Regions from separate parts of the Chryseobacterium sp. RU33C genome, predicted to be linked through region 2. Evidence: riboswitches for the same ligand, from Rfam matches in the RefSeq annotation. Region 2 holds a riboswitch; each other region holds the start of a gene.
What was found. Region 2 has a riboswitch for cobalamin ahead of BW946_RS10590 (TonB-dependent receptor plug domain-containing protein). Riboswitches for the same ligand answer to the same signal wherever they lie in the genome.
Positions count from the first base shown of each region.

Region 1: it holds a riboswitch for cobalamin, as region 2 does, so the genes downstream of both, metE (5-methyltetrahydropteroyltriglutamate--homocysteine S-methyltransferase) here and BW946_RS10590 (TonB-dependent receptor plug domain-containing protein) in region 2, are expected to answer to the same signal.
Region 3: it holds a riboswitch for cobalamin, as region 2 does, so the genes downstream of both, BW946_RS09320 (TonB-dependent receptor plug domain-containing protein) here and BW946_RS10590 (TonB-dependent receptor plug domain-containing protein) in region 2, are expected to answer to the same signal.
Region 4: it holds a riboswitch for cobalamin, as region 2 does, so the genes downstream of both, BW946_RS08345 (T9SS type A sorting domain-containing protein) here and BW946_RS10590 (TonB-dependent receptor plug domain-containing protein) in region 2, are expected to answer to the same signal.

Region 1 covers NZ_FTMT01000001.1:293,962-301,783, forward strand. Annotated here, with positions in the region: gene BW946_RS01275 (alpha/beta fold hydrolase) at 1-205, shown strand, start outside; gene BW946_RS01280 (VOC family protein) at 257-625, shown strand; gene BW946_RS01285 (hypothetical protein) at 728-1,270, shown strand; gene BW946_RS01290 (Lrp/AsnC family transcriptional regulator) at 1,356-1,817, opposite strand; cobalamin riboswitch at 2,013-2,199, shown strand; gene metE (5-methyltetrahydropteroyltriglutamate--homocysteine S-methyltransferase) at 2,373-4,676, shown strand; gene BW946_RS01300 (hypothetical protein) at 4,853-5,473, opposite strand; gene BW946_RS01305 (Crp/Fnr family transcriptional regulator) at 5,539-6,141, opposite strand; gene BW946_RS01310 (hypothetical protein) at 6,276-6,689, opposite strand; gene BW946_RS01315 (MFS transporter) at 6,887-7,822, opposite strand, start outside.
Region 2 covers NZ_FTMT01000010.1:149,290-157,111, forward strand. Annotated here, with positions in the region: gene BW946_RS10580 (CCA tRNA nucleotidyltransferase) at 1-627, shown strand, start outside; gene BW946_RS10585 (hypothetical protein) at 791-1,861, opposite strand; gene BW946_RS10590 (TonB-dependent receptor plug domain-containing protein) at 1,878-3,719, opposite strand; cobalamin riboswitch at 3,752-3,929, opposite strand; gene pafA (alkaline phosphatase PafA) at 4,102-5,748, opposite strand; gene BW946_RS10600 (hypothetical protein) at 5,850-6,635, shown strand; gene BW946_RS10605 (VOC family protein) at 6,659-7,051, shown strand; gene BW946_RS10610 (GNAT family N-acetyltransferase) at 7,069-7,605, shown strand; gene BW946_RS10615 (hypothetical protein) at 7,687-7,822, shown strand, end outside.
Region 3 covers NZ_FTMT01000009.1:3,732-11,553, reverse strand. Annotated here, with positions in the region: gene BW946_RS09335 (MbnP family protein) at 1-112, shown strand, start outside; gene BW946_RS09330 (cytochrome-c peroxidase) at 123-1,178, shown strand; gene BW946_RS09325 (transporter) at 1,190-2,137, shown strand; cobalamin riboswitch at 2,231-2,417, shown strand; gene BW946_RS09320 (TonB-dependent receptor plug domain-containing protein) at 2,526-4,559, shown strand; gene BW946_RS09315 (YncE family protein) at 4,556-5,689, shown strand; gene BW946_RS09310 (cell surface protein) at 5,704-6,897, shown strand; gene BW946_RS09305 (DUF5074 domain-containing protein) at 6,934-7,822, shown strand, end outside.
Region 4 covers NZ_FTMT01000007.1:114,507-122,328, reverse strand. Annotated here, with positions in the region: gene BW946_RS08365 (transglycosylase domain-containing protein) at 1-296, opposite strand, end outside; gene dnaG (DNA primase) at 422-2,404, shown strand; gene clpP (ATP-dependent Clp endopeptidase proteolytic subunit ClpP) at 2,517-3,203, shown strand; gene BW946_RS08345 (T9SS type A sorting domain-containing protein) at 3,443-4,549, opposite strand; cobalamin riboswitch at 4,612-4,803, opposite strand; gene BW946_RS08340 (esterase-like activity of phytase family protein) at 5,038-6,306, shown strand; gene tpiA (triose-phosphate isomerase) at 6,667-7,425, opposite strand; gene BW946_RS08325 (tellurite resistance TerB family protein) at 7,466-7,813, opposite strand.

The DNA.
Region 1 (7,822 bases), on a different contig from region 2:
ACCGGTTTTAATTATAGCCGGTGATAATGATGGACTGGATAAAACAGAACTTACAAAAACCTATAAATTATTGGGAGGTGACGTTTTTGCAGACATGGGTGCAATGCCAAAATCTCAGTTGGCTATTGCTCCGGGGCAAACCCATGTAAGTCTGATGATGCAGACGGCAATGATTCTAAACTATCTGAATGGCTTTTTGAAATAATTAAGGCCATTAGAGGGTTGAAATCTATTTATAACGTTCAAAATCTACAAAATGAATACAAAATTTGAAGCAGGAATTAATATTGCTATAAAAATTCCCAAAAATAAATACGAAAAAACAGTTGCTTTTTACCGGGATATTTTAAAATTGGAGGTTGAGGAAAAACCAATACAAAATCCCACTGTTTCCAGAACACATGAAGTGAAATTTGGACATAATATGATATGGCTGGATTGTGTAGACAATTACACTCATTCTGAAACATGGCTTCAGCTCACCGTACCCGATGTAGAAGCCGCTACACAATATCTGCTGTCAAACGGTATGGAAACCTGTGACGAAATTGAAGAACTTCCTGAAAATATGCACTGGATTACCGATCCTGCCGGCACCGTATTCAATTTGCAGGAAAGAAAATAGTAAAAAACAGAAATACAATGTGTAAGAATTGCTTAAAATGAGGCTGTATCCAAAATTTTAATACCTTTAACCATCAAATCCTTAAAATTTTATAATATTCTCATGCAGACAAAACCATTCAATTTTATTGCAACCATACTTTTTCTGGTAGTAAGTGTGACTGTATTTTCACAAAAAACAGCCGCTTTGGGTTCTTTATTGGATAGAAATTCAGAATTTATATTCCCGCAAGCTCCTGATAAAATCTCAAAAGCGTTGAACGTAAAAGCCATCTTTTATGAAGATGCCAATGAAGAAAAATATGCCAAATGGCCCATTAAAACAGGGCTGGAACTTTATTGCAGCTTGGGAAAAGATAATACTGTGAATGAGATGTTTTTTGTTGCTTCAGATAATAAACCTGTAATTGTTGAGGGACTTCCTTTTGGTCTTGTTCTGAATAAAAGTACATTACAGGACAGTAAAACGAAGTTCAGTAAGTACAATGCCAAAACACAGAAATTAGCAGCAGACAGTGAATTTCCAGATGGATCAAAACTGGTTTTTAAAAAAGGAAAACATTATGCAACATTATTTTTCGACAGCAAAAACCTTTTAAAATCATTAGGACTTACAGAAGAAATGATTGATCCGGCAGCTAATTAACCTAAGGGAGGCTTCAAAACAATATAAGACCTGTCATTATCTGGCGGTGTTTTATTCTTATAATGAAGCCCTAATATAAATTTAATTATATTGTTAATCCATAGTTGTTTTTTACCTCAGCCATCACAAAAGTACTGTGAGTGCTGCCTATAGAATCTACAGATCCCAGCTTGTTAAATACAAAATCCTGATAATGTTTCATATCTCTTACCTGAACTTTCAGAAGGAAATCAAAATCTCCGGAAATATTGTAACATTCGGCAACTTCTTCAATTTCTAAAATTTCTTTTACAAAATCATAGCCTACAGACCGGTCGTGAATTTTGAGCTTGATCTGGCAGAAAACCGTAAATCCGCGGTTCAGTTTTTCAGCATCGAGAATGGCTGCATACCTTTTGACAAAACCTTCCTGTTCAAGCCTTTTTACCCTTTCAAAAACCGGAGAGGTAGAAAGGTTCACTTCTTTTGCAAGTTCCTTAACGGTCAATTTTGCATTTTTCTGGAGCAGCCTGAGCAGCTGTAAATCCTTATTATCGAGTTGTTCCACAGAATATTATTCTTTTAAATGATTAAAACAGTCAAATCTACAGAATTATATGCTTTTAATTTTATTTTTAAAAGTTTAATTTGCTTAATTATTTATTGTTAATTGTATTTTTATTCGGTATTCCTAATTTTACACAAAATTAAAAACTTTTACTGATAATCTTTGTTAGAGGTAAAAGTACAGTTCTTTGCAGATACTTCATCAAACAGGAAAGGTTTTACTTAAGGTAGATTAATAGGGAATCGTGTGCAAATCACGAGCTGTCGCGCAACTGTAAGTAACATGCCAAAAGTTTCTGTCCTTGCATATCCACTGCCAAAAACGGGAAGGATGACGGAAACTGTTACAAGTCAGGAGACCTGCCTTTACTGAATTGACAATGCTTTCGCGGGCTGAAGCTTTTGGGTCATACAGATGATATATCAGATATGTATTTTATCTCAATTGGAAATGCATTGCCTGCTATATCATTATTTCCTGAAATTTCCTCCGCAAAAACATAACGAAGCATTTTAAAGGACTTTCACAATAAGTTTAATTAAAAAGTTTAAAAAAATGCAAACTCACATCCTTGGCTATCCGCGTATTGGTAGCAAAAGAGAACTCAAAAAAGCCTGCGAGCAGTATTGGTCAGGTAAAATCCTTCTGGAAGAGCTTCTGAACACCGGAAGAACTATCTGTACCCAAAACTGGAATATCCAGAAAGAAGCCGGAATAGACCTTATCCCGTGTAATGATTTTTCATACTATGATCAGGTATTGGATATGAGCCTTGTAGTAGGAGCAATTCCAACACGGTATCATGAAGTAGTGCTTAAAAAAAACAATACTGAGCTTGATCTTTATTTTGCCATGGCAAGAGGATATCAGAAAGACGGACTGGACATCACCGCAATGGAAATGACCAAGTGGTTCGATACCAATTATCACTATATCGTTCCGGAATTTTATAATAACCAACAGTTTAAGCTGAATTCAGATAAAATTTTCAATGAATTTGCAGGAGCAAAACAAGCGGGAATCAATGCAAAACCGGTGATTATCGGACTGGTTTCTTATCTGTTATTGGGAAAAGAAAAAGAAGAAGGATTTGATAAACTGGATCTGGCGAAAAATCTTCTTCCGGTCTATACGGAGATTTTAACCAAACTTCAGGATCAGGGTGCGGAATGGATTCAGTTTGATGAACCTTTTTTAGCCTTGGATTTAACAGAAAAAGCCAAAGAAACTTACCTTTTTGTGTATGCCGAAATCAGAAAACGATTCCCAAAACTGAAATTTATTGTAGCCACTTATTTCGACGGATTAAAAGATAATGCATCACTTGCCGTTTCACTTCCTGTGAATACATTGCATGTTGATCTGGTGAGAAATCCTGAACAACTGGATGATATTCTGAATAGTATTCCGGAAAATTTAAGCCTTTCATTAGGGGTAATTGATGGCCGGAATATCTGGAAAAATGATTATGAAAAGTCGCTGTCTTTCATTACAAAAGCTGTTGAAAAATTAGGATCTGAAAGGATTTTGATCGCTCCATCATGTTCATTGCTTCATTCACCTTGTGATCTGGATTTTGAAACCCATCTTAACCCGGAAATTAAAAGCTGGCTGGCTTTTGCTAAACAAAAAGTAAAAGAAGTCGTAACACTTAAAGAACTTGCTTCCGGAACAGAAAATGAACAGATTCTTAAAGCATTTGAAGAAAATAAAAAAGCAATTGAAAGCAGAAGAACTTCTTCTCTTATTCATAATCACCAGGTAAAGCAAAGAGCAAATGCTGTTTCTGAAAAAGATGCTCAGAGAATAAACCCTTTCAAAATCCGTAAAAAAAAGCAGCAGGAAGTATTGCAGCTTCCTTTATTCCCAACCACTACAATAGGGTCATTCCCGCAAACCACAGAGGTAAGAAGCTGGAGAGCGAAATTCAAAAAAGGGGAACTGACCGCAGAACAGTATGATACTTTACTGAAAGAGGAAACTCAGAGAACAATCTGCTGGCAGGAAGAAATTGGTATCGATGTACTGGTTCACGGAGAATTTGAGCGTAACGACATGGTAGAATACTTCGGAGAACAGTTGGAAGGATTTGTATTCACCAAAAACGGATGGGTACAAAGCTACGGAAGCCGCTGTGTAAAACCTCCGGTGATCTTCGGTGACGTTTCCCGCCCGGCTCCGATGACGGTTTATTGGTCCCAATATGCCCAATCCCAGACTGAAAAATGGGTGAAAGGAATGTTGACAGGCCCGGTTACCATTTTGCAGTGGTCTTTTGTCCGTGATGACCAGCCCCGCTCAGAAACATGTAAGCAGATTGCTTTGGCTATTCGTGACGAGGTGGTAGATCTGGAAAAAGCAGGAATCAGAATTATTCAGATTGATGAGCCTGCCATAAGAGAAGGTCTTCCATTAAGAAAAACCGACTGGCAGGACTATCTGAAATGGGCTGTAGAAGCTTTCAGAATTTCAGCAAGCGGAGTGGAAGATGCTACCCAGATCCATACGCATATGTGCTATTCAGAATTCAATGATATTATTGAAAATATTGCCGATATGGATGCCGACGTGATTACGATAGAGTGTTCCCGCTCTCAGATGGAACTGCTGAACGCTTTTGCAGACTTTAAATATCCGAATGAAATTGGTCCGGGAGTATATGACATCCATTCACCAAGAGTACCATCGAAAGAAGAAATGATTGAACTGCTGAGAAAAGCTCAGAATGTAATTCCTGCCAATCAGCTTTGGGTAAATCCGGACTGCGGACTGAAGACCAGACACTGGGACGAAACTGAAAAAGCTTTAATAGCAATGGTTGCCGCCGCTAAAGAAGCCTCAGTAGAATATGCGGTCTAGAAAAATTTAAAATAATTAGATTCAATAATTCAGATCGTGCTATGAAAATCATAACACGATCTGTTATTTTGAATAATTAAAGTATAGTTAAGAACCATTCTGACTTAAAATTTAAGCAAACTGTCTTCATAATCTTAACATCTTAATAGTTAAAAAAAGTTGGAACGTCTTCATTTTTAAAAGTTATATTTTACAAATGCCCCGATATTTTTCAGGGTCTTTTTTCCGTTATTAAACTGATCAAAGTTGGAAGCAAGTCCGTACATCATTTTATCCTGTTTTACTCCCAGTCTTATAAACTGAAGGCCTCTGGGATATCCGCTGTTATCTAGGTTTCCAATAGCCAGAATACTGAAATATCCCTTGAAATTTTCTGTCAGATGAGGTGTGTACTCAAAAGATACAGACTGTTCCAGAGAAAATCCTTTCTGATAAGTGGTTCCTATAGAGTAGGACAGATAATAGGAAGGACGGATAATTTTGTACTGTAGATAAGCACTGAAAAATGCTCCGGGATTTTTCATTCCAAATGCCGCATTGGCACTCAGCCTTTTGGTAAGATGATACGAAAGGGTATTTCTGATGAAGAATATGTTTTCTTTATCCTTGGTATATTCTGTATCAAACAGGGTAAGATTGTTTAATTTCAACCGCTCATTCAGCTGATAATTGACATTGTGCATATAAGTATAGGAACGGTTTCCCAAAACCAGATCAGGAGTATAGGAAATCTTCTGTGCATTCAGATTCAGGAATGCTGATGCAAGAGCTGTTATGGCGATAAATTTAGCCTTCATATTTCACTCATTAAAATTCTGTGAGCAAAATTATTCAGGCCGGAACGGAATAAACTTAAGAAATCTTAAGAAACGTCAGACAAGTGTTTTTTTCTCAGATAGCTCAGATATTCTACAGTTATTCCAAGGTAGGAAGCGATCATGTATTGAGGAAAACGCTGCTCGATATTACGGTAAGTAGTGACAAATGTTCTGTATTTGGTGTAGGCATCAACACGGGAATGTTCAAAGGTTCTTTCCTGTAAAGTAACATACGCAGACTGCATTTTCAGACGCCAGAATTCTGAAACAGCAGCAACTTCTTTATATAATAGTTCCAGATTATTTTTACTGATCTGTATGATGATGCTATCCTCATTAGCCTGAATAAACATTCTTGAAGGCAGCCCGCTAAGATAGCTGTAAAGATCATTTACCCACCAGTTTTCAATACCCAGCTGAGTGGTATTTTCTTTTCCCTTTTCATCAATATGATAAGCAGACAGGCTTCCCTTTGCAATGAATCTCATATGCCTGGAAACCTGCCCCTCACGAAGCAGAAAATCTTTCTTTTTAAGCTGTATGATTTCCAATTTGGAAGTAATACAGTCAATATCTTTATCTTCTAAGGTAACTATTTCTTTAAAATGTTCTATCAGCTGTAAAAGGATTGGATCTCTATTTATCATTAGATTTTGTACGTATAGCGGCAGGTACAAATTTACGTAAATATTAAATTAAGGGATTGTATGAATCGATTGTATATAAGAAGACCACAATTTACAATATAAATTGTGGTCTTCAACAGCTAAGGACTATTTAACTACGATTCTGTTTTCAAATAACCATAATGCAAAGCTGTTTCTTTTCCGAATAAACTTGAGAAAATATTCTGAAATTCATGAATGTATTTACATTTTATAGCATTTCCATATATTTTAAGTCCTTCCATTATTTTTCTTGAACTTAAGTCTATATCATATTTTATAAAAGCTTCCGGTCTTTCATACCGTATACTCTGGTCTGAACTGTCTGTCCTTGAAAATCCGAGCTTTTCAAGCCATTCTTCCGTTATTTTAATCGGTTTTATTGCTGCTGCCGGTACTGAAATACTTTGAATATCATTTTCAATTTTAACAAAATAAGCCTGTTCGACATTTTGAAAGATCTCAGTAATGGTATAAATCTGATTTTTATACTCAACCAAGTTCTTGATTTTTAGATCTGCTACGTTCATAATATTTTGACTTTAAATGGTGATATGGTCTCCGGTAAAATAGCAAATAGTATGCCCGACATTGTATTGTTATGCCGTGTTTTGGAAAAGATTAGGTTAAATTTTCGATATGAAAATTTAATAATACGTTAAAATAGTACGTTTATTAGCGAATTATCACATGAATATGAAATATAGAGTGTGGTATGTATGTGGTACTAGTTTTTTATTCCTGCTTTTGGAGCTGTATTAAAAGTGGTCAGAAGAAGGGCGGTTATAACAGATATCATAAGAACTGCTATGAAAACGGTCCATGAATAGGCATGAAGCAGATAACCGGTACCACTTCCCAGAATGCTTGAGCCAAAATAATAAAACAGCCAGTAGATAGATGTGGCTGAAGATTTCCCACGTTTGGCATACAAAGCTGTCATCTGGCTGGCCATGGTATGTGCAGCGAAAAATGAAAGGGTAAAAAGCCCAAGTCCGAAAATAAGGATATAAATATTTTCAGATAATAGTAGGGAGGTTCCGGTAAGCATGGACAGAATAGAAGCCTTCAGAATGCTATTCATAGGAAATTTTCTTGAAAGACGGCCTACAATCATCGTTCCGAAAACTCCAAAAATATACATCAGAAAGATAAAAGCAATGATAAAGTGGCTTAATGAAAAAGGGCTTGCTTCCAGTCTGAATGTAAGGTAATTATAAGCGCTTACAAAAACTCCCATCAGTAATGCTGCGGTACAATATAAGCGAAGAATATAAGGATTGGTAAGGAAAAACTTCATCTGTTTTACCTTAAGATAATAATCCGTTTTCTGTGGATTGAAAAATTTTGACTCCGGAAACAGTTTCCAGAATACAACACCGAGAATAAAACTTTCTATGCCAATCAGAAGAACAGCATTCCGCCAACCGAATTCCCCTGCAAACAAGGTAGCCATTATCCTTCCGCTCATTCCTCCAATTGTATTGCCACTGAGATACATGCTGATGGCGGCTGGTACTACCAACGCATCCACTTCTTCTGTAAGATAAGCGAGAGCAACTGCAGAAACCCCGGAAACAACAAAGCCTTTCAGTACTCCGATAGCAATAAGGAGGCTCAAGTCTGGAATCCAGGTAGAAACAATAGTTAAGGTTGCAGATGA
Region 2 (7,822 bases):
CTGGAAGTTGTAGATAATATTTCTGTGAATACAGATAATCTTTGGCTTCGCTGGGCTGCTCTACTCCATGATATAGGAAAAGCTCCAACTAAAAAGTTTGTAGAAGGAACGGGATGGACATTTCACGGACATGAATTTTTAGGTTCAAAAATGGTAAAAACGCTTTTTCAAAGATTAAAATTACCTTTGGGAAGTGATATGAAATATGTGCAGAAAATGGTAAAGCTTTCATCAAGACCAATTGCTTTGATTACTGATGATGCTTCAGATTCTGCGTTGAGAAGGCTTTTATTTGATGCCGGAGAAAATCTGGAAGATCTTTTTACGCTTTGCAAGGCAGATATTACCACTAAAAATCCTAAAAAGCAGGAGAAATTCAAAAGAAACTTTGAATATGTAGCGGTAAAAATCAAAGAAGTAGAAGAAAAGGATCAGGTAAGAAATTTCCAGCCGCCCATCACCGGAGAAGAGATTATGGAAATGTTTAATCTTAAACCGGGCCGTGAAATTGGTATCCTGAAAGAGAAAGTGAAAGAAGCTATTCTTGAGGGTGAAATTCCTAATGAAAAAGAAGAAGCGACAAAATTTGTTATTGCTGAAGCAAAAAAATTGGGACTGACAATCTAATTCAATACAAATACGAAAAAGCCCGGCGGGATGTTCCATCCCGCCGGGCTTTTTCGTATTCAAAATATAAAACAAAGCCGGCCGGTTTCTTCGAAACCGGTCGAAAAAAAACACAAATGATGAAAAAATAAAAAATTATAAGATATACGCGGAAGCGTAGTATTTAGTTTTTATAGAATCCATTTGTTCCAATTCCTGCAGTAAAGTTTTTCAGTAAAATACCGTTAGAGGCATTATAAACATTCACTTTACCATCTGTACTATAATTTGCATCTGCAGCAAAAATTTTACCATCGATTACGTTGAATCCATATACATCCCCTACAGCTGTAGTAATAGGAGTCGTTGGAACTGTTGTAGATCCAACAGCCATTGTATATATCTTATTGGTGTCGGTGATAAAATAGAATCTGTCATTATCAGCTCTAAGCTTCTGAACTTTAGGTATAGCTGTCAAAGTGGTAGTTTCATAAGTACCGTTTGCCGTATTAATCTTATAGATAAATGAATTTGTATTGTCTGAAACCAGTACATAAGCATTTCCTTTATATGAGATAAGGTCTTTAATAATTCCTACGTTTGGAAGATTTACCGTATAACTTACCACATTTGTAGACGGATTCACAACGGTTACAGTATATCCTGTCGGAATTGGATTCCAGCTTGAGTCGTAACCCACACCGTCAGTCTGAACAACGATACTTCCGCTTGCTTCAACTACTTTTTCAGCAGCGTTTGTAAAATCAATACTTTTTACAAAGGAGTTATCCGAAATATTATAAATATTAAGTTTTCTTTTGTGAGTATCAAAATTATTGTTGGTTACATAATATTGGTTTCCTGAAAAAGCAATATATCTTGCGCCATCCAGGTTAGCCGTTACAGTAGTCAGTTTCTTGAATGTATAACGGTCTACAATGTCAATCTTATTAGGAATATTACATACCAGATAAGCAAGGTTTCCATTGAATCCTATTGTCTGAAGGACTTTCCCCAGGTCTTCCTTATTATTACTCATTCCATAGATCTTATTAAATACTGTAGTAAGATCATTGCTTACAAAGGAAACTTCAGAAGTTGTTGTGGTAAAACCACCTTCATTGGAGATAAGCACTCCGGAGTCAAATCTAAGCGTTCCATCATCAGTACTTTCATAGCTGCTGTCTGTGCTGCATGAAACATTGAAAAGTAACATAGAAGCGAATGCAAGAGATAAAATTTTTCTAATATTCATATATAATTAATTTATTTTAAAAATTGATATTTAAAGTGAGACTATAATTTCGTTTAGGTAATGGATAAGAAAGCATGGTATAATAGGTTTCATTCAAAATATTATTTATTTTAAAACCTAGGGTATAATTTTTAAAGAAAGTTGTACTGACACCGGCATTCATCACAAAATATGGATCTAAAGCATCACTCTTGGTTTCATTAGAATCTGTATACGTTAATCCATTAAACATCCCTTGTACATACACCTTCACAAAGTCATACTGATAGTCTATGTTTCCAATAAATTTATGAAGAGGCACATACATAAGCTTCTTTTGAATATCAAGATCTGTTGACTTTGTATAAGAATATCCAAGATTAGATTTCAAAATATGTTTTCCAAGTTTTTTCTCAAATTCCAGTTGGGACTCCAGTCCATATGTTTCTACTCTATTGGTATTTGAAGCTCCATAATATCCGGCAGGAGTTCTTAACCATCGGATCATATCCCGGATATTCATGTAATAAGGAGTAACGGAAAGTTTGAAGTCTCCTATTTTAAAGTGGTTTCTTAATTCAAATTGGTAAGAAGTTTCCGGTTTTAAATTCATATTACCTCCCTGAGCCCAATACAAATCGTTAAATGATGGTGCTCTGAAGTTTCTTGAAAAATTGAATTCAGCATCATACCATTTTACAATATCCCATTTTCCTGAAAAAGAAAGCAGAACAGGAGAGCTGATATCTTCTACAAAATCTTTCTTGATTCCTGCTTCAAAACGCAAATCTTTTGTTGGAAAATAACGCAGTAATCCTGCAATAGATCCTGCACTTCTGTTAATATTTCCAATTCCTGAACTACCTGCTCCATTCCCTTTATTAATTTGAAATTCGCCGATAATATTAACATTCCACTTTGAATTCAGAAAATAATTAAAATCATTTTTCAGAATATAATTCTTCCCTACCCCTCCGCTGGTTTCAGCACCGTTAATATTACCAAAGTACTGGAAATTTTCCTCTGTATAGGCTGTTTTGAATGAGTTACTAAATTTTATGGTACTCCAATCCCAGGAAAGTAAACTTCGGGTATTCTGAGTTTCATATTTTGTTTTGTTTTCCAAATCTCCAAAATGAACAGGATAATGTTGTTGCCCATTAAAAAATTCTGATATCCAGGAAATCTGATGATGCGGAGCAATTTTATAGGCTGTTGCTATATTGATATTCGTATTATAATATTGTCCGTTATCATTACTGTAAGTTTTTCTTTTATCCACCTCAACCTGATAATCATTTTTACTTATTGAGTGATTGCCAGAAACTTTAAAAGTGAACTTATCATTACTGTAAGAACCTTTTACAAAATTATTATAGGTATTAAAAGAAGCGGCTTCTGAAAATAATGAACCATGGAAACCTTTATTAAAATCAAGGGTATTATTCAGGTGAATACTTCCCCCTATGGCACCACTTCCATAGATTACACTTCCACCACCAGCTTTTATACCAATCTGATCATAGCCGAACAAAGCAATATTATTGATATCTCCTTGTCCTAAAAAATTAGAATTGATATTAATTCCGTTCCATACAAATGCAGTCTGCTGGGCGGTAGTTCCTCTGAAAGAAGGGGAAGAAACAGCACCACGCCCGTTTTCTTTGATATAAACCTGTGACTGAAATCTCAGGAGTTCTGAAAGGTTACTGGAGTTTTTCCCGGCCTCTTCTGCCGAAATTGTTTTTACGGGATGAAAAAGCTTCACCCTGTTCATCTGGTTGTCGAAGACATAAATAGTGTCAATGGTTTTCTCTTGTCCAAAAAGAAAACAGCCATAAGATGAAAAAAGCAGTACTAAAGATCTTTTTATATCCATTCCTTTTTACTTTTCCTCCGAAAGCAATATGTTTTTATAATTACAACTCTGGCAGGTCTCCTGACTTTCGCATTCTGCACCTTCCCGTTATATACAGTGGTTTTTTGCAGAAACTTTTGTTGCGATTTACAGTTGCGGGGACAGTCCGGGAGTTACACCCGATTCCCTTTTCATTCCAAAATACTGGAAACCAAAATTTTTGCAAAGATAGTTTTTTATGTGTATATGCCAAAAAATAGGGATTAGAAACAGATAGTATCTTTTAAGACCGGGAAATCCTTTCTCAGGAAAACGCCAGATTCAAAATTTGATGGGAAATGAATAATAAAATAGCTGCTTCCAGTTGAAAGCAGCTATATATCATGAAATAACGTTTAATTAATTATTTACCAATAACTTCGGTAATCGGGTTTCCTACATTTCCGCTTGGGAACTGAATTTTCAATAGAGAAGATACTGTTGGAGCAATATCTGTCATATGATATTCCTTATTGCTTTCTCCCTGTTTTACTCCCCATCCCATAAAGATCAACGGAATATGAGAATCGTAAGAATTCCATACGCTGTGTGTAGTTCCTGTTTTAGAATATGGCGGAAGCATAGAGTCATGAGAAATTAACTGGATATCTCCACTTCTCTGTCTGTTGATTCCATTAATAATTCTTTGTTTGATTGGCTCCGGAATGCTTGACTCCTGAACTTTGTCTACAGAAACAGCATATAAAACGGCAGGATCTTTCTCAATTTCTTTTACAGCAAAGTTTCTTACATCATCCAGCTCAAGCTTATTGTCTGCCAATACTTTTCTGTCGAAATAAACCTGGTAGTTATCAATGGCATTAACCAGTTTATCTGCCCCAAATTTCTCTTTCAGTTTCTGGTTCAGATTCTTTTCCGCATCTTCTCCGAAGAAACCTGTCGGGATTTTATGTTCTTTAAGGAATCCCACAGAATGTGCTCCACCATGGTCGGCAGAAAGGAAAACGGTATACTCTCCTTTTCCTACCTTTGAATCAAGATACTTGAAAAATTCAGCTAGATCCTGATCTAATCTGATATAAACATCTTCCACTTCAATAGAATTCGGTCCGAATTTATGGCCTGCATAATCTGTAGATGCCAGGTTGATGGCTAAAAAGTCTGTGATATTATCTCCACCCAGTTTTTCACCTTCTACAGAAGCTTCTGCCAGTTTCAATGTCAATGTATTTCCGAAAGGCGTATAACGGATGTTATCTTTTTTAGTCTGATAGTCTTTTGCTAAATTACTGTAAGGGAAAGTAGGTGTTTTTGCACTTCCCAGCAAACCTTCCCAGGGAGAATTGTCCGGTGCACTTTCTGTATATTCATTGATTGGAAGTAAAGTATTCCAGCCATTGGCTACTAATTTTTCAGGAAGATTCTGAGAATTGAATGATTTTACCCATTGCGGAAGATCATTCATATACCATGTACTGGTAATGAAATTCCCTGTACTGTCATCAAACCAGAAAGCTCCGTTTGGAGTATGTCCTGCTGGAAGAATGGAAGCACGGTCTTTCAAGGAAACCCCCACTACTTTTCCCTGGAAATTTGTTGCCAGTCTCAATTCGTCAGTTACTGTGGTAGACCAAAGATTTTTAGGAGAGTGGCTTCCCGTTTTTATATTGGCAGTTCCTACCGGCTGAACGCTGTCATCTGCAGTACAATAAACTCCTTTACCCGTTTCTTTATCCGTCCAGTCGTTTCCTGCAATCCCGTGAATTGCCGGTACAGATCCCGTATAGATACATGTATGTCCCAAAGCCGTAATGGTAGGAACATAAGGAATATGTACATTATTTAAAGAATATCCTGTATTCAAAAGTCTTTTGAAACCATCATTTCCATATTTACCATAAAAACGGTATAAATAGTCCCAACGCATCTGGTCTACTACCAGACCCACAACCAATTTAGGCCTTTCAAGTTGTGTATTTCTGTTCTTCTGTGCATTGATTGTAACTACGGAGAATAAAGTAGCTGCCGCAATTGAAATGTTCCTAAGCATCCAAGTAAATTTTATTGGTGACAAATTTAAGGGTTTTGAAAGTTTTGGAGTGTGAAATTTTATTTAAATTTGATTATTGTACAATTATCAACCAATCTTTTATGATTTTAGGTGTATACTGGTATTTCAAATTCCCGGATCATTTATATGACTTTCAGTTTTTCAAATTCTATCCGGGACTTGGAGGGCACGCCGATACCCCAGCTGAATTGACCGCCAGAATACAGGTGGAAAATACAGATGATTTTGTCCATCAGCTGGAATCGCTAAAATCAGGTTTCAAAAGAACATATTTACACCTGAATATCGATGAAAATCAAATCGTCATCAATATCGGTGACTATATGCTTTTTGATTTCCACTTTCAGTTTGCATTAGAAATAGAAAACCTATTAATCCGGGAAAATGCTTTATCCGTGGGTTTCAGCATTCCTTTTACCATTCAGTCCACCAAAAGTTTTGCTCCGGAAAGGGAAGAATTCAAAAATATAGAACACCGTTTCATTCAGATGGTGGGTTCTGACTTCAAAAAAAGTAATGCAGAAAATTATGCTGCCAGAATTGATTGCAATCTTCCTTTACCATACAAACAGAGGCTTATTGATGACTTAGTATCGATATGTAGAGAGGAAAACATCCATGTATTTTACTATAATGATTTCGATTGTAAAGATCATTGTAACCTGATGCTCTTTTTCACCAATGGCCGACAGAGAAAAGATTCTTTTCAGAAGGTTGACATCAATTCATTTGGGAGTAAAGTAAGACAACTTACCCAGAAATACCCTCTTCATTTCGGTCATTTCGGAAGCTTTAAAGAGTATCCTTTACTCGGGCCTCATATAGAACTGATAGTAGACGGAGAATATATTATAAATAAGAAATAAAAAAACCATTTAAATTCAATCATATGATCAAATTTAAGTATGTCATTCTCTATGTAGAAGATGTAGAACAGTCTATGAATTTTTATAAAAACACCTTTGGCTCTGAAATAAAATTCATTACGCCCGAAAAAGATTATGGTGAACTGCTGACCGGAGAAACTAGTCTGTCATTCGCCTCCGTGAGCCTGGCTAATTCCAATATTAAAAAAGGATTCAAAACAGCAAAAACTGAAGACAAACCGTTCGGGATGGAACTGGGGTTTACAACGGATGATATAGAGGCTTTGGTAGAAAAAGCAATAAAAAACGGAGCCGTCCTTTATGAAGATATCGCCATAAAACCATGGGGACAAAAAACAGCTTATATCAAAGATCCCAACAACTACCTTGTAGAAATCTGTACTGAAATGCAATAAGCGTAAAACAAACTGATTTGGAAATAAGAAGATTACAAAAACTCACCTTTGATCCCACCTTAACTTGGGGACATAATGGTTATACAACGAATATAAGATATGTGGTATCCTCCATAGAGGTTGGAAGTTCTTTTGAGTTTATTCTGAAAGAAAAAGCTTTACCATACAACAAAATCTGGGAAACAACTTCCGAAGATCTTGAAGAATTGAATACCATCATTGAACAGGGAAATTCCTTCGGAGCCTATGTGGATGGAGAAATTGCAGGCTGGATCATCTGCGAACAAAGAATATGGAACAACAGTTTTTATATTGAAAATATCCTGATCAATGAAAAATACAGAAGACAGGGAATCGGGATCATGCTGATTAAAAGCGCCATTAAAGAAGCCAGGAAATTAAACAGCAGAGTGATTGAGCTGGAAACCCAGAATACGAACTATCCTGCGATACAGTTTTACAGAAGAATGGGATTCAATATTACAGGACTGAATACAAGATTATATGAAAATGCAGAGGAAATTGCGCTTTTTATGACCTTGGATATAGAATAATTTTTCTAAATACATTAAAACACTTGTTAGTGTGTTGAAAATTTTATACATTAGTAATCAACAAATTAAAAAATAATTACTATGAAAAACCTGAAAAAGCTCAAGAGAAATCAGCTGGTTCTGATCAGTGGTGGCGACACTCCTTATGCATTGTGTGACATGGATGGTAATTGTCCGCCCACTACAGGCTCTTATTATTGTAGTGGCGGTACCTGTT
Region 3 (7,822 bases), on a different contig from region 2:
TTTAACTCTGAACAGCAGCAACAATATGGCAATGGGATCCAGCCAGCATCTTGTGAATGTGACCAACAACATTACAAAAATGTTTAAAGTAGATCATGTGCATAATGACTAAGATATTGACGATGTCCAAGAGAGAGCGGTTTTGCTCTCTTTGGATTTTCATCATCCTGACAAGCCTTTTGGTTTCATGTTCTGACGAATATGAAGGAATTCCTATTGATAAAGATGAACCTTATAGCTTAGAATATCCTTCAGGCTTTCCCAAAATGACGTTTGATATTACCGGAAATCCTGTTACAGTAAATGGAGTAGCTCTTGGAAAAAAACTGTTTTATGAAGGAAAGCTGTCCAGAAATAATACTATTTCCTGCGGGTTCTGTCACATTCAGGAATATGCATTTACCCACCACGGCCATAATGTAAGCCATGGGATAGATGATAGATTAGGAATAAGAAATGCACCACCTATTCAGAATATGGCTTTTCTCAAAAATTATACATGGGACGGGGTAAGTCATAATCTGGATGAAAGATCTCTGGTTCCTATTACTACAGATTTTGAAATGGACAGCTCTCTTCCTGAAGCAGTAGGAAAACTGAATAGTGATGCGAATTACAAAAAAATGTTTAAAGCAGCATTTGGTGATGAAAAGATCACTGGAGACCGTATTCTTAAGGCTATTTCTCAGTTTATGGCAACAATGATATCGGCAGATTCCAAATATGATCAGATGATGAAAGGAAAAGTATCTTTTACCGCTGAAGAAACACAGGGAATGTCCCTTTTCCAGAATAAATGTGCATCATGTCATTCAGGAGAATTATTTACCGATGAGAGCTACCGAAATACAGGAATGTATTATAACGCCCAGTTCGATGACAGAGGAAGATACAGGGTTACTTTAGATTGGAATGACAACATGAAATTCAGAGTTCCCAGCTTAAGAAATGTAGAATATACCGCACCTTATATGCATGACGGAAGATTTTACAGCTTAGAGGCGGTACTTAATTTCTATTCAGACAATGTTGAAAATCATCCAAATCTTGATCCTCTTTTAAAACAGAATGGGCATACTGGTATTCCCATGACGGGTCAGGATAAACAGTATATTATAGCTTTTCTGAAAACACTATCAGATAAGAGTTTTATATCCAATCCAAAATTTGCAGAATAATTTATAGAAACATGAAGAAGATTATAGTAATCATAAGTTTGATCCTGTTGAGTCAGTATCAGGCGAAGACCATTAGAGACAGTGCATATATTGCCCCGGAAACCTTTAGCAGATTCAATTTTGATGATGATTGTGATGCCTGTGGCTGTGCGGCAGGAAACGGCTCTTCCGGCTTTGAATCTTTGCTGAATCCACAGTTTGTCGGAATCAAATACTTTGCCCAGCATTACAAAGCCAAAGAAAACTTATTTGTAAAAGATCTTACGCAGGATCAGTATTTTAATACCCTGCAGCTTTGGGGAAAAATTCCACTGACTAAGAAACTGAGTGTTTACGCAAGTCTGCCATTCCACTTTCATGAAAAGAAAACCATGCAGGGAGATATTAAAATCAATGGAATAGGGGATCTTAATCTGATGGGAATTTACCAGCTGATGAGTTCCAAAGATAATTTCCATCATCTGAGCGGAGGTTTGGGCTTGAAAATTCCTTTAGGGAAATTTGATGAAAAAGGAACATCCGGTGTCAATCCAAGTTTTCAGCTGGGAACCGGAAGCTGGGATTATCAGGCGGCTTTGAATTATAAATTTCAGAAAAATAAAGTTGCCGTATTGGTTAACACAGATTATACAATCAAAACAGAGAATAAGAAAAATTACCGTTTTGGAAACCAGTGGAATTATGCTGCAACAGGTTTTTATCAGGTTGCAGGAAATGAAAAGTCTGTTTTTTCTGTAAAAACGGGAGTTCAGGGAGAAGTATATGCCCAGAATAAGCAATTTGATGAAGCATTGCCTAACACTGCCGGGAGCGCTTTGTACGGAAAACTGGGATTTGAAGCTTCTTATAAAAAGCTGAGCCTGGGAAGTGAAATTATGCTTCCCATGTATACTCATCTGGCAGGAGGAGATATTGAAGCCAAATCAAGATTCAGTATTTTCCTTAATATTGGAATTTAGGGCAAACACCCTCCATAAAACCATGTTAAAGCTCCTTCGGGAGCTTTAATTGTTTATCAATCATGATTTTAATTGGGTATTAGGAATAATTATTTATCTTTGCCGGGATTTGGTGAGCCGTAAAAAGCTCTTAAAAGGGAATCCGGTGAGAATCCGGAACAGACCCGCTGCTGTAAGCTCCGCACCAAAGTTTTTGAAGAATATATCCACTGTTTTTTTAATGGGAAGGATTTCAAAAATGGAGTAAGTCAGAAGACCTGCCAGAAAATAATCGTTTGACGCTTTCGTGGAATAAAGCTTAGGACATCAATGATTCTGTGCAGTGACCGCTGTGCTTTGTCGTTGTATTCTTATACCCATTAGCGTCTTCATTACCCTAAATGAGCTAATGGCGGCAAAACTAACTACTTCTGCAATTTATAAAGCTGTTTTCACCATAATGGTGATCATATCTCAATTTTTGTCTTCTCAAACCAGGAAAAAAGACAGTCTTCAGGAAGAGACCATTAAAGGAATCAATCTATACAAAAAGAATTTTAAAGAAATCCTTCCGGCACAAACCTTACAGGGCGAGCAGCTGGAAAGATTGAACAGTCATTCTGTTGCAGATGCACTGCGGTACTTTTCAGGAGTTCAGATCAAAGATTATGGAGGATTAGGTGGTTTGAAAACCATTAATATCCGAAGTATGGGAAGTCAGCATGTAGGGGTTTTCTATGATGGAATTCAACTGGGTAATGCCCAAAACGGACTGGTGGATTTGGGAAGATATTCCTTGGATGATCTGGAAGAAATATCATTGTATAACGGACAGAAAAGTGAGATTTTCCAACCGGCAAAAGACTTCGGATCTTCAGGATCTATTTATTTACAGCCTAAAACACCTGTATTTAAAGGAAATAGGAAAACCAATCTCGTTATAAGAGCTAAAAGTGCGTCTATTGATCTTTTCAACCCTTCATTCCGATTGGAACAGAAGATTTCAGACAGGGTTTCTGCCAGCTTCAGTGGAGAATTTATGCAGAGTGACGGAATTTATAGATTTCGATATGCCAAGAAATATCCTGATGGACAGCAGGCCTATGATACCATTGCGAAAAGACAGGATTCAGACATCAAAGCAAAACGTTTTGAAACCTCTCTCAACGGAACTTTGAATAACGGAAGCTGGAATATCCGTGGTTACGGTTATATTTCAGACCGTGGAATGCCGGCACCTATTGTGAATGGCCGTTTTGGAGGAAGGGGAGCGAGACTATCTGATGAAAATTATTTCGTACAGGCCAATCTGAGAAAAAAACTGTTCCCGAAATTTGAAACCCAGCTGAAAGCAAAATTTGCTTATGATTATACCCATTTTATGGATACGGTTCGTTCGCAGTCTATTATTCATACCGATAATACCTATATCCAGCGGGAACTCTACCTTTCCTCATCCAATATCTATTCTATTACGCCCAATTGGGATATCAGCCTGAGTGGAGATTTTCAGTACAATAATCTGGATGCCAATCTGGATAACTTTTCTTATCCTACGCGTTACACAACATTGGTAGCATTGGCAACAACCTATCAGTGGAACAGGTTTAAAATTATGGGAAGCCTTTTAGGAACCTTTACATTTGAGGAAGTAAGAAAAAACAAAAGACCGGGAGATGCCAGAGAGTGGACACCTGCCGTATTTATGAGCTATCAGCCGGAGATCATTCCGGAGCTTACCCTCAGAGCATTCTATAAAAGGATTTTCCGGCTTCCAACCTTTAATGATCTCTATTATACCAATATCGGAAATACTTACCTGAAACCGGAATTTACCAATCAGTATGACGTAGGATTTACTTATCAGAAGAATTATAACAACCGTTTCTTTAAAACTTTTTATGCTAAAGTAGACGGTTACTACAATAAAGTACAGGATAAAATTGTAGCCGCTCCAAACGGAAGCATGTTCCGCTGGCTGATGATGAACCTTGGGTTGGTTGAAATCATTGGAGCAGATGTGAATGTACAGACTGAAATGCAGCTGGGAAAAGTAACCCTTCGACCTTTGCTTTCTTATACGTACCAAAGTGCAAGAGATATCAGCGATCCGGAAGATACCTTTTACCGTAATCAGATACCTTACACGCCATGGCACAGTGGGTCTTTCAGTCTGATGGCAGATTATAAAGACTGGAGTTTCAATTACAGTACAATGTATGTGGGAGAAAGATATGATGTGAATCAGGATAATATTCAATACAATTATGTGCAGCCCTGGTATACTCACGATATGTCTGTTCGGAAAAAATTCAACTGGGCCAATCATCAATTCAAAGTAAGCCTTGAGATAAATAATATTTTCAATCAATACTATGATGTGGTCATCAATTATCCGATGCCCGGAAGAAACTTTAAACTTATTCTAAACTTCACCCTATGAGAAAACTAAAATTTTATTTTTTATTTCTTGTATTAGCTTTTCTTACCTCATGCCGTACAGATGATATTATTGTCCGTCAGGAAGTGGTAGAAGGACTTCCCTCAGAAAATACATCCATAAAGGGCTTCTATATGCTGAATGAAGGGAATATGGGCAGTAATAAATGTACCCTGGATTTTTTTGATTACACCAAAGGAACTTATTACCGGAATATTTACGCAGAAATCAATCCGAATGTGGTAAAAGAACTGGGAGATGTAGGAAATGATATTAAAGTGTACGGAAGCAAACTCTATATCGTTGTCAATGTTTCCAATAAAATTGAAGTGCTGGATGCCAAAACGGCGAAACGTATTACTTCTATTCCTCTGCAGAACTGCAGATATCTAGCTTTTAAAAATGGGAAAGCTTATGCCAGCAGCTATGCCGGCCCTGTAGCCATTAATCCCAAGGCTCCTAAAGGAAAAGTAGTGGAAATTGATACCACTTCTCTTTCCATTCAGCGTGAAGTGGTAGTAGGATATCAGCCGGAAGAAATGGAAATTGTGGGTAATCAGTTGTTTGTGGCCAACTCCGGAGGATATAAAGCTCCCGATTATGACAATACGGTTTCGGTAATTGATCTGAATACTTTTACAGAACTCAAAAAAATAAATGTAGCGATTAATCTTCATCACATTAAAAAAGACAATTACGGTGATTTGTACGTAACCTCAAGAGGAGATTATTATAACGTTCCTTCCAGCCTTTATTTGATAGATGCAGCCACAGGAACTGTGAAAAAAGATTTTCATCTCTCCGTAAGTGAAATGACAATTGTGAATGATAAACTCTATTTCTATGGAAATGAGTTCAATTACAATACCCACAGCTACAAAAAAACATTTGGGATCATTGATGTAAAAACAGAAGAGATTATCACCAACAGAATTTTTGACAAAGAATATGAAACCGCTATTAAAACTCCTTATGGGATTGCCGTAAATCCCATCACAGAAGATATCTACATCACAGATGCCAGAAATTATGTATCCATGGGATTTGTGTATTGCTTTGATAAAAACGGACACTTTAAATGGAAAACAGAAGGCGGAAATATCCCTGCCCACTTCGCTTTTTTATACAAATAACCCAACTTTAAGACATGAACAGAAATACATTTACTGATTTAAAAACCGGACTTTTATCCTTTTTCCTTTTAGGAGTGATCGCCTGTAAACACGATGATGAAGAGGAATTTACCTTTAAAGGCCTTGATGATTCCTATACCATTGAACGTTTAAAGGTGTTGAGTATTCCTACCAATGCTTCAGGATCGGTTACATGGAGTATCAACGATTCTATTATTTCTCAAAGTTCAGAACTTGAGTTCATCAGTCCTACTGCAGATGCTTACCCTTTGACTTTAAAGATTAACAATAATGGAAGCGAGCAGGTTTTTCATTCTAAAATAATCGTAACCAAGGAAAAAACACCTTACAGTAAATATATTTCTAAAGTATTGGAGTTCCGTCCTGCTGTAGGACAGTTTATGAACGAAATTCCGGAATATCTACCTGGAAATACCACAGCGAATATGCTTCAGAAAGCCAATGAATCTTTAGTGGGAGGTAATTCTACGATGATCAGCCTGGGAGGATATGGCGGATATGTAGTGTTCGGTTTTGATCATACGATTCCCAATTTAAACGGACGTGATTTTAAAGTACTGGGAAATGCATTCTTTGGAAATGATGCCGCGGATCAGCGTTCAGGATCTTGTGAACCGGGAATTATTATGGTGGCCTACGACAGAAATAAAAACGGAAAACCCGATAATGATGAATGGTACGAAATTGCAGGCAGTGAATATTTCAAAAATGCTACACTTAAAGACTACAGCATAACTTATCATAAGCCTGACGAAAATAAAACACCTGTACCCGGAACTGAATTCTGGCAGACTGATGTGGAATATATCAAGTGGAGTGACAATCTGGGAAATCAGGGATTCAAAACAAAAAATACCTTTCACGCCCAGAGCTATTATCCTTTATGGTTTACAGATCATTCTTACAGCTTTTCGGGAACAAGACTTGCGAATAATTTTTACGATCAGAACGGTGACGGATCGTATTGGGTAGGAAAATCATATGAGTTTGGATATGCTGATAATGCACCGAACAATGATGATGCTTCCAATATTGATATTTCATGGGCGGTAGACAGAAACGGAAAATATGTAAAACTTCCGGGCATCGATTTTATGAAAATATATACAGGAGTCAATCAGGAAGCTGGCTGGCTGGGAGAAGTCTCTACAGAAGTAGCGGGAGCTTACGATTTACATTTCAAATAATAAATTAATAATACAATCTATTTAAATTAATAAAAAATGAAAAAGTTTTATCTTTTTATGATGCTTTTTCTGTTTGCATGCTTATCCAATGCGCAGATAAAAGTACAGGGTGTGCCCAGAAATGATATTTCAGGGATCAGTAATCTTAATACCACTACCATCAGTTTTTCTGATATTCAGTATTGGGTAGGGTCCGGAACCAATCAGGCTGCTTTTGTAGTACAGTGGAACGACGGTAAAAACCCGGATGCTATGGTTTGGGGATTCAAATGGAACGGAAATGCTACAGGGGAAGACATGCTGAAAGCTATTGCTAAAGCAGACCACAGATTATATACCCTGCTTTATCAGGGAACACAGTTTGGATCAGCAGTCGGAGGAATTGGATTTGATCTGAACGGTCAGGGGACCAATGCTCTGATAAAAAGCGGAAATACCACTTATCCTTTATATCCGGTGAATGGTTTTGTCAATACTACGGCTTATGATTTTGACAGCTACACGATAGTAGATGCCGCGAACGATCATTGGCAGTCTGGCTGGACTGTGAACGGATACTGGGCGTACTGGGTGAAAAATCCGGCAGATGCTGATTTCGGATATTCCAGTGTTGGTGCTTCCTCCCGTGCATTGGAAAATGGTTCTTGGGATGTATGGAACTTTAATGTAGGATTTAATGTAACACCTGTTTCTTCTACCATTACTCCTGTTTCTCCATTTGTAGCTTCTACAAACTATACCAATGGATATTTTATGGTGAACGAAGAATGGTTTGGCCATACCAACGGTTCCGTAAACTTCATTGATAATAACGGCCAGATTAATTACCGTGTCTACAGTAATGCAAACAATAATCAGGCTTTTGGAGCAACTACACAATACGGAACGATCTATGGTGATAAATTCTATTTCGTTTCAAAACAAG
Region 4 (7,822 bases), on a different contig from region 2:
AATCTAGGAAAAATGTTGGAAGCCATCTGATTACAGGGACATTCTTTTTTTTGAGAATTTTGATTTATGATAGCATTTCCTAGAAAAATCCAAGAATTTTGGAGTAACGAGTTTGGATAAACGATATTATAAAAGGTATTGAAATTTTCTGGTAGTTTATTACTACTTCTAACAGACCATGTAATTAATCTTTTATCAGTTGTATTTAAAATATATCTGCCACCTAATTCTACATATAAGACAAATGAAAAGATAACAATAATTATAAATAACAAGATTTTTTTTAGATACTTCATAAGATAAATCATTGTTCAAAAATAATCAATGAATATGATTTATAAATAAAATCTTAGCATAATCAAAAATTTAACCTCTACCTTCTAGTGTCTAAAATTTCTATAAAAATACTTAATTTTACAGCATGATTTCCAAACAGACCATTGATAAGATATTCTCCACAATCCGCGTTGAAGAGATTGTGGGTGAATACGTGCAGCTGAAAAGAGCAGGGTCTAACTATAAAGGACTCAGTCCTTTTCATGATGAAAAAACCCCCAGTTTTGTAGTTTCTGCCAGCAAACAGATCTGGAAGGATTTCTCTACAGGAAAAGGTGGTACAGCCATCTCTTTCCTTATGGAAATTGAGAACTTTACTTATCCTGAGGCACTTCGCCACGCTGCAAAAAAATATGGAATTGAAATTGAAGAAGACCAGCGTGAAATTTCTGAAGAAGCAAAAAATGCACAGACTGAAAAAGATCTGCTGTATAAAATCCATGAAGTAGCGAATACTTATTTTCAGGAGATTCTTTGGGATGATCAGGAAGGCAGAAGCATAGGTCTTTCTTATTTCAAAGAGAGAGAACTCCGGGATGATATTATTAAAAAGTTCCAGCTGGGATATTCTCCCGAGAAGAAGAATGCTTTTACAGCTTATGCACTGGAAAAAGGATATAATAAAGAAATTCTTGAGAAATCCGGACTTTCTATCTTTCCGGAAAATACACCTGCTGGTGTTGACCGTTTCAGAGAAAGGGTCATTTTCCCTATTCACAGTTTTTCAGGAAGGGTTTTAGGTTTTGGGGCAAGAATCCTGAAGAACAATGTCAAAACAGCAAAATATCTCAATTCACCGGAAACAGAGATCTACCATAAATCCAATGTTCTTTATGGATTAAACCAGAGTAAACAAGCGATTTCAAGAAAGAATGCCTGTCTTTTGGTGGAAGGATATATGGATGTGATTTCACTTCATATGTCCGGGATCGAAAACGTAGTGGCAAGTTCCGGAACGTCTTTGACAACAGAACAAATCAAACTTATTAAGAGACTTACGGAAAATGTAACGATTCTTTTTGACGGTGATAATGCAGGTATCAAAGCCAGTTTCCGAAGTATTGATATGTTACTGACTGAGGGAATGAACATCCGTGTTCTGCTTTTCCCTGACGGAGATGACCCGGATTCCTTTGCCAGAAAACATCCGCAGGAGTATGTTGAAAAATACATCGAAAATGAAGCGATGGATTTCATCGACTTTAAGGCGGAAATTCTTCTGAGGGATATCGGGAATGATCCTATTAAAAAGGCTGAAGCGATCAGAGATATTGTAAAATCTGTTTCTTTTGTACAGAATGCCCTGAAAAGAGAGGTTTACCTTAAAGAGGTTTCCAACAAATTCGGACTTTCGGAGCAAAGCTTGTTTAATGAGCTGGATGTTCAGAAGCAGATCACGCAAAATCAGACCCATCATGTTCAGCAGCAGAAGGAAAAAGCAGCTCCAAAGATGGAGATTGTTCCTTTGGATAAGGAAAAAGAAGATCCTTTTCTGTATGATGTACTGTTCATGGAAAACAAACTGGTAGATCATATGCTGATGTTCGGAGATATTATTCTGAAAAGAAAAAACGAACAGAATGAAGAATATGAGATAACTGTTATTGAAGAAATCCTTCATCATTTCGAAGAGGAGCAGTATACATTTTTAGTCAGAGAAAATGAAATTATTATCAATCAGGTGAGGGAAGGGATTCAAAAAGATGAACTCAGAAGTGGAAACTTTTTTGTATCTTTTATGGATGAAGAAATCACCACAAAGGTTGTAGATGCTCTGATCCCGCTGGATGAGCTTGAAAACTGGGCTTCCAGAAATATTTACCCTCCCAATTATGGTGATAAATTGGCAGATCAGATTCAGGGAGATGTTCTGTTACATAAATACAGATATATTGATTATCTGATCAGGGAAACAGCCAAAGAACTTGATCAGTACAGCAGTACAGATGAAGTAAAGTATTATGAGCTGATCAAAAAAATCACTTTACTGAAGCAGGCTTCCATACGGTTGAGCAATATCATCGAATATTCGCCTATCAAAGGGATTTATGTAGATAGAAAAAGATAATTTGAAGTCAGATTTTTTTGATGTTCTGTGACAAAAAGTCCTATAAAATTTTAGGAATAAATATTGTAATTTAAACTTCGAGAATATTTTAAAAATAATACATAATAGAAATATGGACATTAAAAAAGAATTCAGAGATTTCTCTGTAAAACATTTAGGAAACAACGGTTTGGTTACCGATCAGTATATGGGAATGTATGGCCCAACGAATCTTACTCCGTACATCATGGAAGAGAGAAGATTAAACGTTGCTCAGATGGACGTTTTCTCCCGTTTGATGATGGATAGAATTATCTTCCTGGGAACAGGTATTGATGATCAGGTTGCAAACATCGTTACGGCTCAGCTTTTATTCTTAGAAAGTGCTGATCCTTCAAAAGATATTCAGATCTATATCAACTCTCCTGGTGGTAGTGTTTATGCAGGTTTAGGTATTTATGACACTATGCAGATCATCAAGCCGGATGTAGCGACTATCTGTACAGGTATGGCTGCTTCCATGGGAGCTGTATTACTGGTTGCCGGAGAAAAAGGAAAGCGTTCTGCGCTTAAACATTCCAGAGTAATGATTCACCAGCCTTCAGGAGGTGCGCAGGGGGTCGCTTCTGATATGGAGATCAACCTGAGAGAGATGTTGAAATTGAAGCAGGAGCTTTATGAAATCATCGGCCATCACTCAGGACAAACATATGAGTGGGTAGAAAAATCATCTGACAGAGATTACTGGATGACTTCTGAAGAAGCTAAAGGCTACGGAATGGTAGATGAAGTTTTACAAAGATCTACTGAGAAAAAATAATTGATGGTAATATCATAAGAAAACCGCACCCATCTGGTGCGGTTTTTTTGTTGAATCAATTATGGATTTTGAACTGTATTCTTGATTATTCACAAGGAATCTGTAATCCAGGCCAAACTCCAACTGAAGATGTAAAAATTCCCATCCTTTGGAAAGGTCGCGAAAATTCAAAGAATTTTTGACGGGGTGATTTTCCACATATCCTCATTAAAAAAGCGCCTTTTTAAAGGTACTTTTCTTTATTTCTTAACCATCTTATGTATCGTGGAACTATCATTGGTTTTAATCTCCACAAAATAAACACCTGTGTTTAAAGAATGAACATCAATCTTAGTAACCTGAGAAGTCATTATTTTCTGTCCTGTAGCTGAATAAATATTCACTTCTTTCAGTTTCTCAGCCGTTTCAATCTGAATGAAATTACTTGCCGGATTTGGATAAACACTGAATTTTTTCTTTGTAACAGAAGAAATCCCTAAAGTCAGCTGTGCTTCTGTGGGGGTAAATGGTCTTCTTTGCCCAAAACTTAATCCAAACCAATCATTATTACCCAGTTGAATCTGAGAAAGATTGGCTTTCGCTTGCCAGCTTGATAGGTCTTTTCCTTTATACAATTTCCAGCTGTCTGATCCGGAAGTATTTCCGGTAAAGGAATTTAATGATAGGGTAGTAATCTGATTATTCGCTGATGCAAAATTAAAATAGGAAGCTTGAGCCTGGATCAATTGTAACGCCTGTTCAGCAGTGATGCTTCCGTTATATTTAATTCCAAAAACAAAAGAATTGGCATTCCCGTTAGCATTATCAGTTCCGAAATCAATAACTATTAGGCTTTTATTACTTCCGCTTCCCACCCAGTTTGTAACCTGAGACGGAGTAAACCATGCAGAACTGTAGGCTGGAACGGGAGGAGAGGGAGGAATATCATAATGATCAAGGCCGTATGTAACCCCATACCATTTTCCGTCCACCAAAGGAGTATAACCTACCCCATTGTTCCAAGTCATGTTTGATAAACTGGATCCAGACCATGTTATCCAGCTGTCATCAGTAGTGGATGTGTGATGATTATAATTCAGAATAGAAAGATATCCTGTAGGAATGTCAACCTGCATTTTGGATTCTGCTGCCACAATTGCATTGATAAGATCTTCCATCAAAAGGCCATCACCATCAAAACGGTATCCCCATGCATAAGAATTGGGTGTGCTGTTGTCATTAAAGTCCGCAATGAAATATGCTTTTTTAGATCCGGTTCCTACCCAAAATTTAATGTCGTTTTCTGTGAATTGGGCCGATAATACCTGCATGCAAAGCAGTAAGAAAAAAAGATAAATTTTCCTCATGATATAATTAATTTAAAGTTTTATTCCCGAAACTTATCTTCAGAGTAGAAACGGTTCGTTCTCTGAAGTCAGTATTCTAAGGCAGGTCTCCTGGCTCACATCTTACAGCTTCCTTCCCGGATTTTAAGATCCAGTGGATTTTTTGCGCTAAGTTTAAACAGTTTACAGTTGCGGGTACAGCTCAAGATTTGAATATCATTCTCACTTGATTCCCTATTAATGAACATTGTTCAGCCTTAAAACGCTGCAAATATATCATATAAATCTGTGAGTCCGTTTTGTGAATTATTATTTTTCAGATATTCTTAAAAAGTCGATTTTTATATTGATTGTTTACTCAACCGGATTATTGAATTTTTATTTATAAATCTGTTGTTTTTGTGTTCACTTTCAAACTATTTTATCTGTTCTATTGTTAAAAAACAATTATCATTATATTCAAGATCAGTTTACAATCAATTTATACTTTCGCAGCCATAAAAGTAAATATGAAAAAATTGCTATTGTCTGCCGTAGTGCTGGCAGTATTGGCTTCATGTAAAAATGATGACGATACCACAATGATTAATCAGGATATTAATTATTCCAAACTGCCTCAGGAATTTCCATTTACAAAACTTGCTGCCATCAATGGAGTAAATGTGATAAACGGAGGATTTGGCTCCGGTGCAGCCGCTCACCCTACAAGAAAAGGTGAATTCTACGTCATTACGGATAGAGGTCCTAATACCGATTTCCAGAATGGTAAAAAGTTTCTTGCTCCTAATTTTACCCCAACCATTATGCATTTTAAAATCAATGCTGACGGAAATATAGAGGTAATTAAATATATTAAACTTAAAAATCCATACGGACAACCAATTACCGGACTTCCAAACCCTGTCGGAATGGGAAGTACTGGAGAAATTGCTTATGATGCTTCCGGCAATATTTTAGGGACAGATAAATATGGATTGGACGGTGAAAGTATTGTTGCTGCTGCTGATGGTACATTCTGGGTTTCCGATGAATATGGACCGCACATTGTGCATTACAGTGCTGATGGAATGGAGATGGAGAGAATAAGCCCGATTGGGGTAGATACAGGACCAAGAAAATTACCTGCTGTTTTAGCCAAAAGAAGAGCCAACAGAGGAATGGAAGGACTTTGCATCACTCCGGATGGAAGAACGCTGGTAGGAACAATACAGTCAATGATGCTTGTCCCCAGCAAAGCATTGGCAACCAATACCACTTTAACGAGAATTGTCACTTTTGATATTATTACAGGGCAAACCAGACAGTTTTTATATAGACAGGACGGAGGTGCTTCTGATTCGGTGTGTGATATTACCGCATTAAGTAACAATGAATTCCTGGTGATTGAAAGAGACGGAAATTTCGGTTCTCAGGGAGGTATAAAAAAAGTATACAGAATAAACTTAAGCAATGCCAGTGATGTAAACGGAGCTGATATAAATGCTGTAGACGGAATGAAAATTAACGGTAAATCTTTAGAGCAATGCTCATGGGATGAAATTAGCAATGCCGGAATAAAGCCTGTTACCAAAACATTAGCCGTAGATCTGGTAGCAAAACTGGGCTACGAACACGATAAATTCGAGGGAATTGTTTATTTAGGAAATAATAAACTGGCTGTTTTCAATGATGATGACTTTGGAGTAGTGGATAATGGAAACGGAAATCCAAAAGCCAAAATTTTACCTAAAACGGGTAAAGTAGACAAGGGAACGATGTATGTAGTCGATATTCAATAATTGGATTTTTTTAACGAAAAGCGGCGGAATCGAAGATTCCGCCGCTTTTTATTGTGAGCTAACCTTTCTCTTTTTAAAGAAAAATCTATATACTAAAAAAGTTTGTATCAGAACGTTTCCAATGAATACGAGTACCGCCTGATAAGTTGGAATAATGGCATAAAAGGGCAATGATTTATTAAATAAAACTGCCGGAGATATCGCCAGAACCTTGATCAGTGCCAATAGATAACTCAAAAAGTCAGGTTTTATGCCAATTAAAAACTGATCATAAACAAATACATAAAGAAAATCAAATAAAAGAAGTCCGAAGAATATCAAAATGAAATTTTTCATGTTTGTCCTAAAAGATTCTTTATTTTAATTAAAAGCTTCAATGATCTTAGAAAAATCTTCCAATTTCAAAGCTGCTCCTCCGATAAGACCACCGTCGATATCCGGCTGAGAGAATATTTCTTTAGCATTGTCCGGCTTTACAGATCCTCCGTAAAGGATAGAAATCTCGTCAGCAACTTCCTGTCCGTATTTTGCAGCAATAATATTTCTGATGTGAGCATGGATTTCCTGAGCCTGCTCCGGACTTGCCGTTTCTCCCGTTCCGATAGCCCAAACCGGCTCGTAAGCAATCACAACTTTTTTGATCTCTTCAGCAGAAAGCGTAAAAAGAGCTACTTCAGTCTGATTTTTTACGACTTCAAGGTGTTGTCCTGCTTTTCTCTGCTCAAGAGTTTCTCCGTTACAGTAAACAGGAATAAGACCTTTATCAAGCGCTAATTTGATTTTTCTGTTACAGTGAGAATCTGTTTCTCCGTGGTATTGTCTTCTTTCAGAGTGCCCGATTAATGAACCTGTTGCATCAATAGATTCCAGCATATCAGCAGAAATTTCACCAGTATAAGCTCCGCTTTCATGCTCGCTCATATCCTGAGAAAACACCCCGATTTCATCTTTTTCAAAAACATCTTTTGCCATCATCAGATACAATGCAGGTGGAGCAATCCAAACCTCACAGTTGGTAGCATTGTTGTTTTTATAGCTTAGTAACTGAATCATTAATTGTTGTGCATCAATTACATTTTTGTTCATTTTCCAGTTTCCTGCAACTATTTTTCTTCTCATAAGATTTAAATATAGATTTATTTTATTTTTTCGTAGTTGTTTATAATCCCCAAAGGTTTTTCAACAGAACGTAAAACGTATGTTCCTCTTCGGTTACTTTATTATCGGCTTTGATCAGCGACTTTGCAAACTGAACAAATTTTACACGTTCATCCTCGGTGGAATCTTCATGGAAACATCTTGCATGGAATTCAAAATGATCTTTCCATTCTTCAGGCTGTAAAAGTGCCAGCGTTTCAAGCTCGTTGTCAAGATTCATTCTGAACGGGAATTCATCTGCCATGTATTGCTGTACCAGCATTCCTTCCTCAGGAGCAAATTCTCCGTCTACAGAAGAAAGGATCATTAATAAGTGATAGCCGGCGATTGATTTATTTGATTTTTGCATGGGTTGTTG